DNA from 4 places in the Kineococcus haloalkalitolerans genome. Region 3 is predicted to be linked to each of the others. Evidence: riboswitches for the same ligand, from Rfam matches in the RefSeq annotation. Region 3 holds a riboswitch; each other region holds the start of a gene.

What was found. A riboswitch is a leader RNA that binds a small molecule or an ion and turns the genes downstream of it on or off. The one in region 3 is predicted to bind S-adenosylmethionine.
Region 1: linked by a shared signal. The riboswitch ahead of sfnG (dimethylsulfone monooxygenase SfnG) and the one ahead of ACRYMY_RS08430 (acyl-CoA dehydrogenase family protein) in region 3 are both predicted to bind S-adenosylmethionine.
Region 2: linked by a shared signal. The riboswitch ahead of ACRYMY_RS10135 (MetQ/NlpA family ABC transporter substrate-binding protein) and the one ahead of ACRYMY_RS08430 (acyl-CoA dehydrogenase family protein) in region 3 are both predicted to bind S-adenosylmethionine.
Region 4: linked by a shared signal. The riboswitch ahead of ACRYMY_RS02125 (putative leader peptide) and the one ahead of ACRYMY_RS08430 (acyl-CoA dehydrogenase family protein) in region 3 are both predicted to bind S-adenosylmethionine.

Annotation. Positions count from the first base shown of each region.
Region 1 covers NZ_JBJLSH010000087.1:176-3,368, forward strand. Annotated here, with positions in the region: partial or broken gene ACRYMY_RS19365 (alpha/beta fold hydrolase) at 1-786, opposite strand, end outside; gene ACRYMY_RS19370 (DUF3017 domain-containing protein) at 859-1,161, shown strand; SAM riboswitch class I at 1,179-1,260, shown strand; gene sfnG (dimethylsulfone monooxygenase SfnG) at 1,266-2,420, shown strand; gene idi (isopentenyl-diphosphate Delta-isomerase) at 2,465-3,031, shown strand; gene ACRYMY_RS19385 (lysylphosphatidylglycerol synthase transmembrane domain-containing protein) at 3,081-3,193, shown strand, end outside.
Region 2 covers NZ_JBJLSH010000021.1:32,737-35,929, reverse strand. Annotated here, with positions in the region: gene ACRYMY_RS10140 (methionine ABC transporter ATP-binding protein) at 1-357, opposite strand, end outside; gene ACRYMY_RS10135 (MetQ/NlpA family ABC transporter substrate-binding protein) at 359-1,297, opposite strand; SAM riboswitch class IV at 1,381-1,486, opposite strand; gene sufU (Fe-S cluster assembly sulfur transfer protein SufU) at 1,578-2,009, opposite strand; gene ACRYMY_RS10125 (aminotransferase class V-fold PLP-dependent enzyme) at 2,009-3,193, opposite strand, start outside.
Region 3 covers NZ_JBJLSH010000016.1:49,085-52,277, reverse strand. Annotated here, with positions in the region: gene ACRYMY_RS08435 (NADPH-dependent F420 reductase) at 1-580, shown strand, start outside; gene ACRYMY_RS08430 (acyl-CoA dehydrogenase family protein) at 645-1,949, opposite strand; SAM riboswitch class IV at 2,008-2,118, opposite strand; gene ACRYMY_RS08425 (AAA family ATPase) at 2,235-3,193, opposite strand, start outside.
Region 4 covers NZ_JBJLSH010000003.1:32,485-35,677, reverse strand. Annotated here, with positions in the region: gene ACRYMY_RS02135 (LLM class flavin-dependent oxidoreductase) at 1-428, opposite strand, end outside; gene ACRYMY_RS02130 (O-acetylhomoserine aminocarboxypropyltransferase/cysteine synthase family protein) at 428-1,813, opposite strand; gene ACRYMY_RS02125 (putative leader peptide) at 1,859-1,954, opposite strand; SAM riboswitch class I at 1,960-2,049, opposite strand; gene ACRYMY_RS02120 (hypothetical protein) at 2,179-2,622, shown strand; gene ACRYMY_RS02115 (MarR family winged helix-turn-helix transcriptional regulator) at 2,619-2,930, shown strand; gene ACRYMY_RS02110 (FMN-dependent NADH-azoreductase) at 2,953-3,193, opposite strand, start outside.

The sequences.
Region 1 (3,193 bases), on a different contig from region 3:
CACGTGCGCGCCCGTCCCGGCGACCGCGGAGCGGGCGAAGAACGGGTCGCGCGCGCCGGAGACGAACGTCACGGGCACCTCGGCGGGCACCGGGCCGGTCGGCCGGCCCGCCCACGGCAGCGCCCGGTACCAGCCCAGCCACGTCGTCAGCGCCCCCGGCTCGGCCGCGCGCACCGCGTACCGCTCCGCGTGCGCCGGCGGCAGCCCCGTGGCCTCCAGCCGCCGCCGCAGCCGCTGCCCGCCCAGCAGCGCCTCCGGCACGCGCGGCAGCTGGAAGAACCCCACGTACGACGAGCGCGCCACCTGCGCGGGGCTGCGGCCCGGCAGGCCCGCCGGGTGCGGCGTGGACACCGCCGTCAGCGACGCCACCCGGTCCGGGTGGTGGGCCGCCACCCGCCAGGCGACCGCCCCTCCCCAGTCGTGCCCGACCAGGTGGCAGCGGCGCGCGCCCACCGCGTCCAGCAGCGCCAGGACGTCGGCGACCAGCTCGTCCAGCGCGTAGGCGCGCCGGCCCGGCGGGCGCGCGCCGGGGGAGTACCCGCGCTGGTCCGGGCGCAGCACCCGCAGCCCGTGCGGCACGAGCAGCCCGGCCACCTCCGTCCACGACGTGCGGTCGGCGGGGAAGCCGTGCAGGCACACCACCGGCTCGTGGCCGGGCCCGCTCGCGGGTCCGGCCGCCGGCCCTCCCACCGGTCCCGAGTCGTCCACGTCGAAGACCAGCCGCCCGGCCGCGCCCGTGCGCTCGTACCGCTCCAGCCGGCCGTCCCCGGCGCCCCGCCCGCTCACCCGACCACCCTCGCCCGCGGCCGCCGGGCGCGCACCCGGGCCCGCGCGCGCCCGGCTCGGTAGGGTCGCGCCGTGCCGCAGCGGACCCCACAGACCGCCGCCGCGGGCACCCCCCGGCGCCCCGGCGCCGCCGTGCTGGGCGCCCTCGTCGCCGGTGCCGCCCTCGCGCTGCTCGTGACCGTCGTCGCCGGCGCCACCGCCGGCGGGATCGTCCTGGCCGCCGACCTGGCCCTGGCCGCCGTCCTGCGCCTGGTCCTGCCCGTGCGGGTCGCCGGGGCGCTGGCCGTGCGCTCGCGCGCCGTGGACGTCGCCGTCCTGCTGGTCCTGGCCGCCGGCTGCGCCGGGCTCGCCTGGTTGCTCCCGTACGCCCGCTGACGCGGGTACGCTCTCCGGGACCATCCAGAGCGACCGAGAGACCTGGCTCGTCGACGTCGCAGCAACCCCGTGGGGTGCTACCGCCAGGACCGATGGGAGTGAGCATGTCCGTCAGCCCTGCCCCCGCGCCCGTGAAGTTCGCGTACTGGGTGCCCAACGTCTCCGGCGGCCTCGTCGTCTCCACGATCGAGCAGCGCACCAGCCACGACCCCGCCTACAACGTCGAGGTCGCCCGCGCCGCCGAGCGCGCCGGGTTCGAGTACGCCCTCACCCAGGTGCGCTACCTCGCCTCCTACGGCGCCGACGCCCAGCACGAATCCACCTCCTTCTCCCTGGCGCTGCTGCTGGCCACCCAGCGGCTGAAGGTCATCGCGGCCGTGCACCCGTACTTCTGGCACCCCGGCGTGCTCGCCAAGTTCGCCGCCACCGCCCAGGACCTCACCGGCGGCCGTCTGGCCCTGAACGTCGTCTCCGGCTGGTTCAAGGACGAGGCCGTGCAGCTCGGCGTCGACTGGCCCGAGCACGACGAGCGCTACCGGCAGTCCGAGGAGTTCATCCGCCTGCTGCGCGGGGTGTGGTCGCAGGACGGCTACTCGCAGCAGGGGGACTACTTCTCCGCCCGCGACATCACCTTCCGCCCGCAGCCGGCCGTGCAGCCGGAGCTGTTCCAGGGCGGCAACTCCACCGCCGCGCAGGCCATGGCCGGGCGGGTCAGCGACTGGTACTTCATGAACGGCAAGTCCGTCGCCGGCGCCGCGGAGCAGGTGCGCGACGTGCGGGCGCAGGCGGCCCTGGCCGGCCGCTCGATCCGCTTCGGGCTCAACGGCTTCGCCGTCGTCCGCGACACCCGCGAGGAGGCCGTCGCCGTCCTGGAGGAGATCGTCGACAAGGCCGACGCCACCAAGGTGGAGGGCTTCCGCGCCGCCGTGCAGGAGGCCGGCAACGCCACGCGGGACCGCAAGGGCATGTGGGCGGACAGCGAGTTCCGCGACCTCGTGCAGTACAACGACGGCTTCCGCACCGGCCTCGTCGGCACCCCCGACGAGGTCGCCCGCCGCGTCCTGGCCTACCGCCTCGTCGGCGTCGACCTGCTCCTGCTGGGGTTCCTGCACGTGCGCGAGGACGTCGAGGCGTGGGGCGAGCTCGTCGTCCCCCGCGTGCGCGAGCTCGAGCAGCGCCTCGTCGACGGCGAGGACCTGCAGCTGGGCGCCGAGCTGGACGAGGCCGTGCGCACGGCCACCGAGCCGGTCCCCGCCTGAGCGCCTCCTCGCGCGGACGGCGCCGCGCCACGTACGGTGCCCCGGTGAGCGCGACCACCGGGACCACCGACGTGGCGGGCACCGCCGCCGCCGAGCTCGTCGTCCTCCTCGCCGAGGACGGCACGCCGTGCGGCACCGCCCCCAAGGCGGAGGTCCACCACGCCGACACCCCCCTGCACCTGGCGTTCTCCTGCTGGGTGCTCGACGGGGCCGGCCGCACGCTGCTCACCCGGCGCGCCGACGCCAAGAAGACCTGGCCCGGGGTGTGGACGAACTCCTTCTGCGGCCACCCCGGCCCCGGGGAGAGCCCCGCCGAGGCGGTGCTGCGCCGCGCCGGGGACGAGCTGGGCGCCGACGTCACCGGCGTGGCCGCCGCCCTGCCCGACTTCCGCTACCGCGCCGTCATGGCCGACGGGACGGTGGAGAACGAGGTGTGCCCCGTCTTCACCGCCGCCCTGGCCGACCCCGGCTCGCCGCTGGCGCCCTCCCCGCTGGAGGTCGGCGACTGGCGCTGGGTCGACGTCGACGAGCTGCGCGCGCAGGTCGCCCGCGACCCGCGCCCGTTCAGCCCGTGGATGCTGCTGCAGCTGCCGCAGCTGCGCCTGCCGTGACGGCGCGCCCCGCCCGCCCGGTCCCGCCCGCACCACCCGCCCGCACCCGGTGACGCGCCGCCGCCTGGCCACGGCCGCCGGGCGCCTGCTGCTCCTCGCCGTCACCGTCGCGGCCGTCGTCGTCCTGGCCCGCACCGTCGACGGCGCCGACCTGGCGCGGCG
Region 2 (3,193 bases), on a different contig from region 3:
GCGCTTGGGCACGCGCGCCACCTTCAGCGGGTATGCCACGTTGCCGGCCACGGTGCGCGAGCGGAACAGGTTGAACTGCTGGAAGATCATCCCGATCCGCTGCCGGGCGCGGCGCAGGTCCTTCTCCCCCAGCGTCGTCAGGTCCTGCCCGGCGACGACGACCCGGCCACCGGTGGGGGGCTCCAGCGCGTTGAGCAGGCGCACGAGCGTGGACTTGCCGGCGCCGGAGTAGCCGATGACGGCGAGGACCTCGCCCTGCGCCACCTCGAGGGTGACGTCGTCCACGGCGCGGACGACGTCACCCCCCGGGCGCCGGTAGTGCTTGGAGACACCCTCCAGCGAGACGATGGCGGCCATCTCAGCCCTGCGCCGCCCGGGCGTCCTCCTCGATGGCGGCCAGCTGCTCCTGCAGCGTCGCGGCGTCCACGTCGCGGACCACACCGCCGGGGTAGTCCTGCGAGAACGCCTCCAGGACGGCCGGGTCGTGGAACAGGGCGGCCAGGTCGAGGTACGTCTGGTCGTCGGCGTCCTCGGCGCGGGTGACGAAGAGGTTCACGTACGGCGCGGCCTCGGGGCTCTCCGGGTCGTCGGCGAAGACGACGTCCTCGTCGGCGAGGTCCGCGCTGGCCGCGTAGTTGTTGTTGACGACCGCCGCGGCCACCGAGCCGCTCTGCAGCGCGTTGGCGGTCTGCGAGGCGTCCAGGGAGACCAGCTCGACGCGGGAGTCCTCCACGTCCTGCAGGTCGGAGAACGGCGTGCCGCCCTCGCGCAGGGTCAGCAGGCCGGCGGCCTGGAGCACGAGCAGGCCGCGGGCCTGGTTGATCGCGTCGTTGGGCAGCGCGACCTGGGCGCCCTCGGGCAGCGCGTCGGCGCTGTCGGCGGTGGTCGAGTACAGCGACAGCGGGTAGACGGCCGTGGCGCCGATGGGCTGCAGGTCGTCGCCGGCGTCGACGTTGTAGTTCGCCAGGTACTGGGTGTGCTGGAACTGGTTGATGTCCACCTCGCCCTGCGCCAGCGCGGGGTTGGGCAGGCTGTAGTCGGTGAAGTTCACCAGCTGCACCTCGACGCCGAGGCGCTCGGCGGCCAGGTCGGTGTAGGTGCGCCAGAACGGCAGCGCCTGGTCCGAGACGCCGATGCGCACGGTGCGCTCGGTCGCCGCGGTGGTGGCCGAACCGCCGCCGCGGCTCAGCAGGACGCCGACGACGACCGCCACGACGACGACCGCGGCGACGATCCCGGCGATCAGCGGGGTGCGGCTCTTCGGCTTGTCGGGCAGGGAGGGGGTGGTGCTGCTCACGGTCTTCTCCTGGGGTCGGCGCCGTCCCCCGCAGTGGCGACGACGTCGTTGGGCCGCAGGACAGCTGGTCCGTCGAGGACCGGTTCACACGCTTGCGGGGCGACCCCGCCGGGCTTCCACCTGGGGCACCCCACCGCGGACGAGGGTTGCCGGTCAGCTAGCCAGGGCTTGTCGCTGACGCTCGATGCCGTGCAGGACAGTAGGCAGGCGCCGCTCACGCGGTCAAATCGGTCCTGAGAGGCGCGCCTCCCACCGGGCGGGAGGGCCCGGAGGGTCCTCCTCAGGCCCGCTGGACGGCGTCGGCGAAGGCCGCCCAGCTGAGCAGCGCGCACTTCACCCGGGCGGGGTAGCGCGCCACCCCGGCGAGGGCGACGCCGTCGCCGAGGACCTCCTCGTCGCCGGTGTCGGCGCCGCGGCTGGTGAGCATCGCCTGCATCGCCGTGCGCACCGCCAGCGCCCGCTCGAGCGGCTGCCCGACGACGAGCTCGTGCAGCACGGAGGCCGAGGCGCGGCTGATGGAGCAGCCCTCCGCCTCGAAGGAGACGTCGCGCACGACCTCCTCGCCGGGCGCGCCGGCCAGGTCCAGGCGCAGCGTCACCTCGTCCCCGCACACGGGGTTCACGTGGTGCACCTGCGCGCTGAACGGCTCGCGCAGGCCGGCGCCCTGCGGGTGCTTGGAGTGCTCGATGATGAGCTGCTGGTACAGGTCCATCAGGCGAACACCTCCCGCGCGCGGTGCAGCTCGCGCACGACGGCGTCCACCTCGGCGGCGGTGTTGTACGGGCCGAAGCTGACCCGGGTGGTGGCGGCCAGGCCGAGCGCCCGGTGCAGCGGCCAGGCGCAGTGGTGCCCGACGCGCACGGCGATCCCGGCGTCGTCGAGGACCTGCCCGACGTCGTGCGGGTGCACGCCCTCGACGGCGAAGGACACCAGCGAGGTGCGCTCGGCGGCCGCGCGCGGGCCCACCACGCGCACCCACGGCAGGTCGGCCAGGGCGTCGAGCAGGCGGGCGGTCAGCGCGCGCTCGTGCGCCTCCACGCGCGCCATCCCCCAGCCGGTGAGGTAGTCGACGGCCGCGTGCAGGCCGACGGCCTGCGCGGTCATCGGCACGCCGGTCTCGAACTTCTGCGGCGGGGGCGCGAACGTGGAGCCCTCCATCCGCACCGTCTCGATCATCGAGCCGCCGGTGAGGAACGGCGGCATGGCCTCCAGCACCTCCCCGCGGCCCCACAGGACGCCGATGCCCGAGGGGCCCAGCATCTTGTGCCCCGAGAACGCCGCGACGTCCACGCCGAGGGCGGGCAGGTCGACGGGCAGGTGCGGGACGGACTGGCAGGCGTCCAGGACGCTCAGCGCACCGGCGGAGCGGGCGGCGGCCACCACCCGCGGCACGTCGGTGAGGGCGCCGAGCACGTTGGAGGCGTGGGTGACGGCGACCACGCGCGTGCGCGGGCCCACCAGCGCCTCGAGGGCGTCGAGGTCCAGGTGGCCGTCCTCGCGCACCCCGGCCCAGCGCAGCACCGCACCGGTGCGCAGGCACAGCTCCTGCCAGGGCACGAGGTTGGCGTGGTGCTCGGCCTCGGTGACGAGCACCTCGTCGCCCTCGCGCAGCACGAAGGCCGGGTCGACGGGGCGGGCCGAGCGCTGGGCCAGCGCGGTGGCGGTGCTGAAGGCGTGCGCGACGAGGTTCAGCGACTCGGTCGCGTTCTTCGTGAGCACCACGTCGGCCGGGCGGGCGCCGACGAAGCCGGCCACGGCGGCGCGGGCGCCCTCGAAGGCGTCGGTGGCCTCCTCGGCCAGCTGGTGGGCGCCGCGGTGCACGGCGGCGTTGCGCTGCTCGTAGAAGGCGCGCTCGGCGTCCAGGACCTGCCGGGGCTTCTGGGACGTGGCGCCGGA
Region 3 (3,193 bases):
CCCGGCGTCGCTGGCGGACCTCGTCGGGCAGCTGGGCCCCCGGGCGCGCGCCGGCACCGTCGAGGAGGCCGCGGCGGCGCGGGACCTGGTGGTGCTGACCATCCCGCTGGGCCGCGTGCGGGACCTGCCGACGGACCTGCTGGCCGGGAAGGTCGTCGTCGACACCTGCAACTACTACCCGGAGCGCGACGGCGACACCGCCGAGCTGGACAGCCACGAGCTGACGACCAGCGAGCTCGTGCAGCGCCACTTCCCCGGCGCCCGGGTCGTCAAGGCGTTCAACAACATCTTCGCCGCGAACCTCGGCGTCCTGCAGCGCCCGGCGGGCTCGCCGGAGCGGACGACGCTGCTGACCGCCGGGGACGACGAGGACGCCGAGCGGGTCGTCGCCGCCTTCCTGGACTCCCTGGGCTACGACGTGCTCGACACCGGCTCCCTGGCCGACAGCTGGCGCTTCCAGCGCGACCAGCCCGCCTACGCCGGCGCGTACACCGAGGACGGCGACCCCGAGCGGCCGCGCCGCACCACCCGCGAGGACCTGCTGCCGCTGCTGGAGCGCGCCGACCGCTCGGTGCGCTGACACCGGCGACGACCGGCGCCCCCGCCGCTCCCGCGGCTGGGGCGCAGGTCGTCGCCGTCCGGCCTCAGCCGCGGGCGCCCTCGGCGGCCCGCACGGCCGCCGCGTCCACGGAGGCGTGCGTGCCGACGTCCCAGACGAACGGCGGCTCGGTGCCGTTGACCGACCAGTCCCCCACGATGCGCTGCTTGTAGATCACCGGGTTGTGCGAGGCGACGGTGCGGGCGTTGCGCCAGTGCCGGTCCAGGGCCCGCGCCCGGCTGGTCGCCGAGGCGCCCAGGGTGTTGAACAGCAGGGTCGCGGCGCGCGGCACGCTCTCCGACAGCACGACCTGCGCCTGCGCCGTGCGCACCTCCGCCTCCACGTTGGCGGCGCGGTCGGCGGCCGAGCCGCGCTCGTGGGCGGTGTCGGCGGCCGCCTGCACGGCCTCGGCGGCCGAGCGCACGAGGGCGCGCGCGGTGAAGGCGGTGGCCGAGACCTCTCCGGCGACGGCGAGGACCTGCGCGTCGTGGCGCACCAGCGGCGCCAAGCCGTGCGTGTAGCTGCGGGTGCGCGAGCGCACCTGCGCGCCGGTGTCGCGCTCGACGGCCTCGGCGACGCCGGCGAGGACGGCGAGCAGCACCAGCTGGTACAGGGCCGTCTGGTAGCGGAAGCGGTCGGTGAAGGAGGCGACGTCCTCGTCCTCGACCACCGCGCCGGTCAGCACGAGGGTGCCGGTGCCGGTCAGCTGCTGCCCGAAGCCGTCCCAGTCGTCGCTGACCCGCACGCCCGGCTGGTCGGTGCGCACGAGGACGGTGACGACCTCCTCGGTGCCGTCCCCGGCGAGGCGCCGCGCGGTCGCGTCCGTCCAGTCGGCGAAGATCGTGCCGGTCGTGTAGTACTTGCGGCCGTCGACGACCCAGCGCCCGTCGCGCCGGGTCACCACGGTCTGCTGCTTCCCGGTCGCGGCGTCGCCCGTCTCGCTCCAGGCGTTGCCGACCAGCTCACCGGCCACGACGCGCTCGACCCAGCGGGTGCGGTACTCCCCCGCCGGCAGGGACAGCAGGTGCTCGACCCAGGCCAGGTGGCCGCGGAAGACCTGCGGCAGGTTCGGGTCGGCGGCGGCCACGTCGACGAGGACCTCGGCCAGCCCGCGCACGTCCAGCCCCTCCCCGCCCTCCTCGACGGGCACCCGCAGCCGGCCGAACCCGGCGTCCAGCAGCTCGCGCACCTGCTCGCGGGGCAGGACGTGGCCGCGCTCGCGCTGCACGGTGCCCTCGGCGATCCGCTCCAGCAGCGGCCGCAGCCGTTCCCGCACGGCGGCGAGCCGCTGCGCGGCGTCCGGCCCGGCGCTCGTGCGCTCGGTGGTCTGGTCGTCGGTGGCGGTGCTCACCCGTTGCTCCTCCGGTCGTGGACGCTGAGGTGCGTCGGCCCGGGAGGTGTCGTGCGAGCGCCCGTCCTTACCCGTGCGTCAGCACCAGGTCAGGTCATCACCCGGGGCACCCCACGACGTGGAGGGTTGCCGGCCAGCGAGCCGGGGCTTGGCGCTGGCGCTCATGACCTGCGCGGAGCGTGCCACGAGCGCACCGGCGCTGTCGAGCAGCGCCGCGGCTGAGCGCCGCGCGCCCCGGACCCCGGCGGGCGGGGCGGGGCGCGCGGGCCGGGGCGAGCGGGCGGGTCAGGCGGGCGGGCGCGGGCCGGTGGGCAGGACCGCCCCGTCGCGCAGGTCCAGCACCCGCTCGGGCCCGCCGGCCGCGTCGGCAGCGGGCTCGTGCGCGGCGGCCGCGAGCACGTCGGTGATCTCGTGGCCGATGAGCTCGTGGCGCTCCAGCAGCGCGTCGCGCAGGGCGGCCACCAGGTGGCGGTGGCGCCCCAGCAGCTCGCGCACGGCCTCCTTCTGCTCGGCCAGCAGCGCCTCGACCAGGCGACGGCCCTCGGCGTCGCCCAGGACCCGGGAGACGAGGTTGCCGTCGGCGAACGCGCCGTTCTGCACCGCCGCGAAGGAGACCAGCGTCCCGGCCATCCCGGCAGCCCCCACCATCTGCGCGGCCGTCGTCGTGGCGGCCTGCAGGTCGCCGGAGGGGCCCGTGGACACGTCGCCGAAGAACAGCTCCTCGGCCACCTGCCCGCCGAAGGCGATGCGGATGAGCCCGGCCAGCTCCGAGCGCGAGCGCGTGTAGACGTCCTCGACGTCGCCGTGGGCGAGCAGCCCGAGGGCGCTGGCGCGCTTGACGATCGTCAGGACGTCCAGGCGCCGGTGCGGGGCGACGAGGTGGGCCACGACGGCGTGCCCGGCCTCGTGCGTGGCGATGAGCCGCGCCTCGTGCGCGGTGTAGCCGACGGGCTGGCCCAGGCCGACCTCGGTGACCAGGCGCGCGTGCTCCAGGTCCGCCCACGACATCCCGTCGCCGCCGCGGCGCACGGCGTTGACGAGGGCCTCGTCGAGCAGGTTCTCGATCATCACGGGGCTGTAGCCGGAGGTGACGCCGGCCAGCGCGTCGCGGCGCTCAGCCTCGTCGAGGGCCGGCTCGTGGGCCTTGCGGGCCAGGAAGTGGTCCACCAGCTCGCGCCGGGCCGCCTTGTCGGGCAGGCCGAAGGCCAGGCGGCGGTCGAAGCGGCCGGGGCGCAGCAGCGCGG
Region 4 (3,193 bases), on a different contig from region 3:
TGCAGGCCGACGTGGCGGGCCGAGCCGGAGTCGGTGACCAGGTTGATCCCGAACCGGCCCGCGGACAGGTGCTGCAGGGTGGCGGCCTGCCGGGCCGCCAGGTACGGCGGGGTGATGCCCGCGTTGACCGTCGGCACGACGCCGATGTGCCGGGTCGCGGCGAACAGGTACGGCGCCAGCAGCAGCGGGTCGTGCTTGGGCCCGCCGTAGGCGGCGCGCACCCGCAGGTCCAGCGTGCGCGGGTCGCCCAGCGAGACGGCGTCCTCGCACACGACGAGGTCCAGCCCGGCCTGCTCCAGCTCCTGCACGGCCCGCACGTACAGGTCCGGCCGCGTCCAGTCGTCGCCCCAGCCGTGGTGGGGGTGGCCCCAGCCCTGGGGGCCGAAGCCGCGGGAGAAGAACCAGCCGAGGTGCTGCAGCCGCGCCATCAGAGGACCCCCGCCGCCACGAGGGCGGGCACCGCGGCGCCCACCGGCCTCGGCGCCGCTGCCTCGGCCACCGCGTCGCGCACGGCGTCCAGGGCCAGGCGCAGGTCGGCCAGCAGGTCCTCCGGTTCCTCCAGCCCGATCGACAGGCGCAGCAGGCCCGGCCAGATGCCCGCGGCCGCGCGCTCGGCCGGGCTGCGGTGCGCGTGCGAGGTCGAGGCCGGGTGCAGCACGAGGGAGCGCACGTCCCCGAGGTGCGACATGCGGGTGAACAGCCGCACGGCGTCGACGAAGGCGCGGGCACCGTCCTCCCCGCCGGCCACCGTCACCGAGAACACCGACCCGGCGCCGCGCGGCAGGTACCGCTGCGCGAGCGCGTGCGAGGGGCTGGAGGCCAGTCCGGCGTGGTCGACGGCGACGACCTCCGGCTGCTGCTCCAGCCAGCGCGCCAGGGTCAGCGCGGTGGCGACGTGCCGGGACACCCGCAGCGACAGCGTCTCCAGGCCCTGCTGCAGCAGGAACGCGTTGACGGGCGAGAGCGTCGGCCCGAGCCGGGCGGCGACGACCTGGCGCGCGTGCTCGGCGTAGGCGCGCGGGCCGTACCGGTCGGTCCAGCTGGGCCCGGACGAGCGGTCGACCAGGTGCGGGTAGCGCCCGCCGGCCGCCCAGTCGAAGCCCTCCCCCACCACGACGACGCCGCCGAGGGCGGCGCCGTGCCCGGCGAGGAACTTGCTGGCCGAGTGGACGACGACGTCCGCGCCGTGCTCCAGCGGGCGCAGCAGGTACGGGGTGGCCAGGGTGTTGTCGACGACGACGGGCACGCCGCGCTCGTGGGCCAGGTCGGCCACCGCCCGCAGGTCGGGCACGTCGTTCTTGGGGTTGGGGATCGACTCCAGGAACACCGCGCGCGTCGTGGGCCGCAGCAGCCGGCGCCACGCGTCGAGGTCGGTGCCGCCGTCGGCGCCGGTGGGCACGAAGTCCACCGCGACGCCCATCCGCGCGAAGTTCTCGCGGAACAGCCCGCGCGAGCCCTCGTAGACGCTGGCCGCGGACAGCAGGTGGTCGCCGGCGCCGAGCAGGCCCAGCAGGGCGACGGTCACGGCGGCCTGGCCGCTGCCGACGAGCAGCGCGTCGCGCCCGCCCTCCAGGCGGGCGACCCGCCGCTCGACGGCGGTCAGGGTCGGGTTGGCCAGGCGCGAGTAGACGTAGCCGTCGTCGTCGCCGGCGAAGCGGGCGCGGGCGTCCTCGAAGTCGCGGAAGACGAAACCGGCGGTCAGGTGCACGGGCGGGATCCGGGCGCCGTGGACGTCGTCCGGTTCGGCGCCGGCGTGGACCTGCTCGGTGGCGAAGCCCCACGGGCGCGCGGGGTCGACGGGGGTGGTGGGCACGAGGGACCTCTCGGGGGTGCGCAGCGGGACGGGACGGGGGCCTGGTCAGGCCCGACAGGTCCCGCCGGCCGTGCGCACGAGGTCGACGTGCCGCCGCCGCGTCAGGGGCGCGCCGGTGGTCGGGGTCGTGGTGCTCTCCACGGTGTCCTCCATCGGTCTTGGCGGAAGCACCGGTCCCCGGGGGGCGGTTGCTGCGGCGTCGTCGAGCCAAGTCTCTCGGCCGCTCTGGATGGGTGCGTCCAGGAGACGACGCCGCGCGAGGGCTTGTCAACCGCTTCACGCGGACTCACCCGGACGCGCGGGACGGACTGTTTCCACCTGCTCAACGGTTGCCATCGCGGAAAACATCTGCGATGGTTGCCGACATGGAAAGCATCGACCGCACCCCCGACGCCGCCGAGGCCCGCGCTGCCCTGGCCGACGTCCAGCAGGCCCAGCGCGCCGTGCGCGACACCCCGTGGCCCACCTGGATCTACCCCGTCAACGCGCTGCTGCTCGGCGCGCTGGCGTCGACCGCCCTGCTCCAGGAGGACCGCAACCTCGTCTTCACCGCCGTCTGCTTCACGATCGTGGGGGTCAACACGACCGCCGGGTACCGGATGGGCACCCCGTGGACCCTGCCCACCAGCCGGCTGTTCATCGCCCTCGTCGCCGCGTCCGGCCTCTGCGCCCTGGCCGCCCTCCTCGTCGCCGAGGTCACCACCGCCGCCTGGCCCGTCCTCGCCCTCGCCGTCGCGGCCACCGTCGGCTACCTCGCCGCGGGCGTGGTGCACCGCCGCTCCACCGGCAGCCCCCGGCGGACCGCGTGAGCCCGGCGCTGGACCCGGTCATCCACCCGGCGCACCGCCTGCGCATCTGCGCCCTGCTCGCGGCCGGCACCACCCTGGAGCTGTCCGTGGTCAAGGAGCACCTCGACCTCAGCCCGTCGGCGCTGAGCAAGCAGGTCGCCGCCCTCGTCGAGGCCGGCTACGTCAGCCAGGGCCGCCACGGCGGCGACTCCCGGCGGGTGTGGCTGTCGCTGACCCGCCGGGGGCAGCGGGCCTACCGCGACCACGTCGCCGCGCTGCAGGAGATCGTCGCCGCGAGCGCGGTGGACGTCCCCGCCGAACCCCGCTGACCCGGGCGGCCCGGGCGCGGCGTCAGAGGGTCGCGCCCAGCTCCGCCAGGCGCTCGCGGGCCGCCGCGAGCTCCGCGTCGCTGCGCTCGGCGTGCACGGCCAGGTCCGGCACGCGGTGGGCCAGCGTGATGCTGGTCTGCACCACCTCCACGTCCATCCCGAACGCCTCGCCCAGGATGATCCGCAGGACGGGCACGCCGTGGTCCCACGTCTCGGTGGGCGTGCCCGCGTCGTAGACGGCGCCGCGGCTGCTGACCACCACG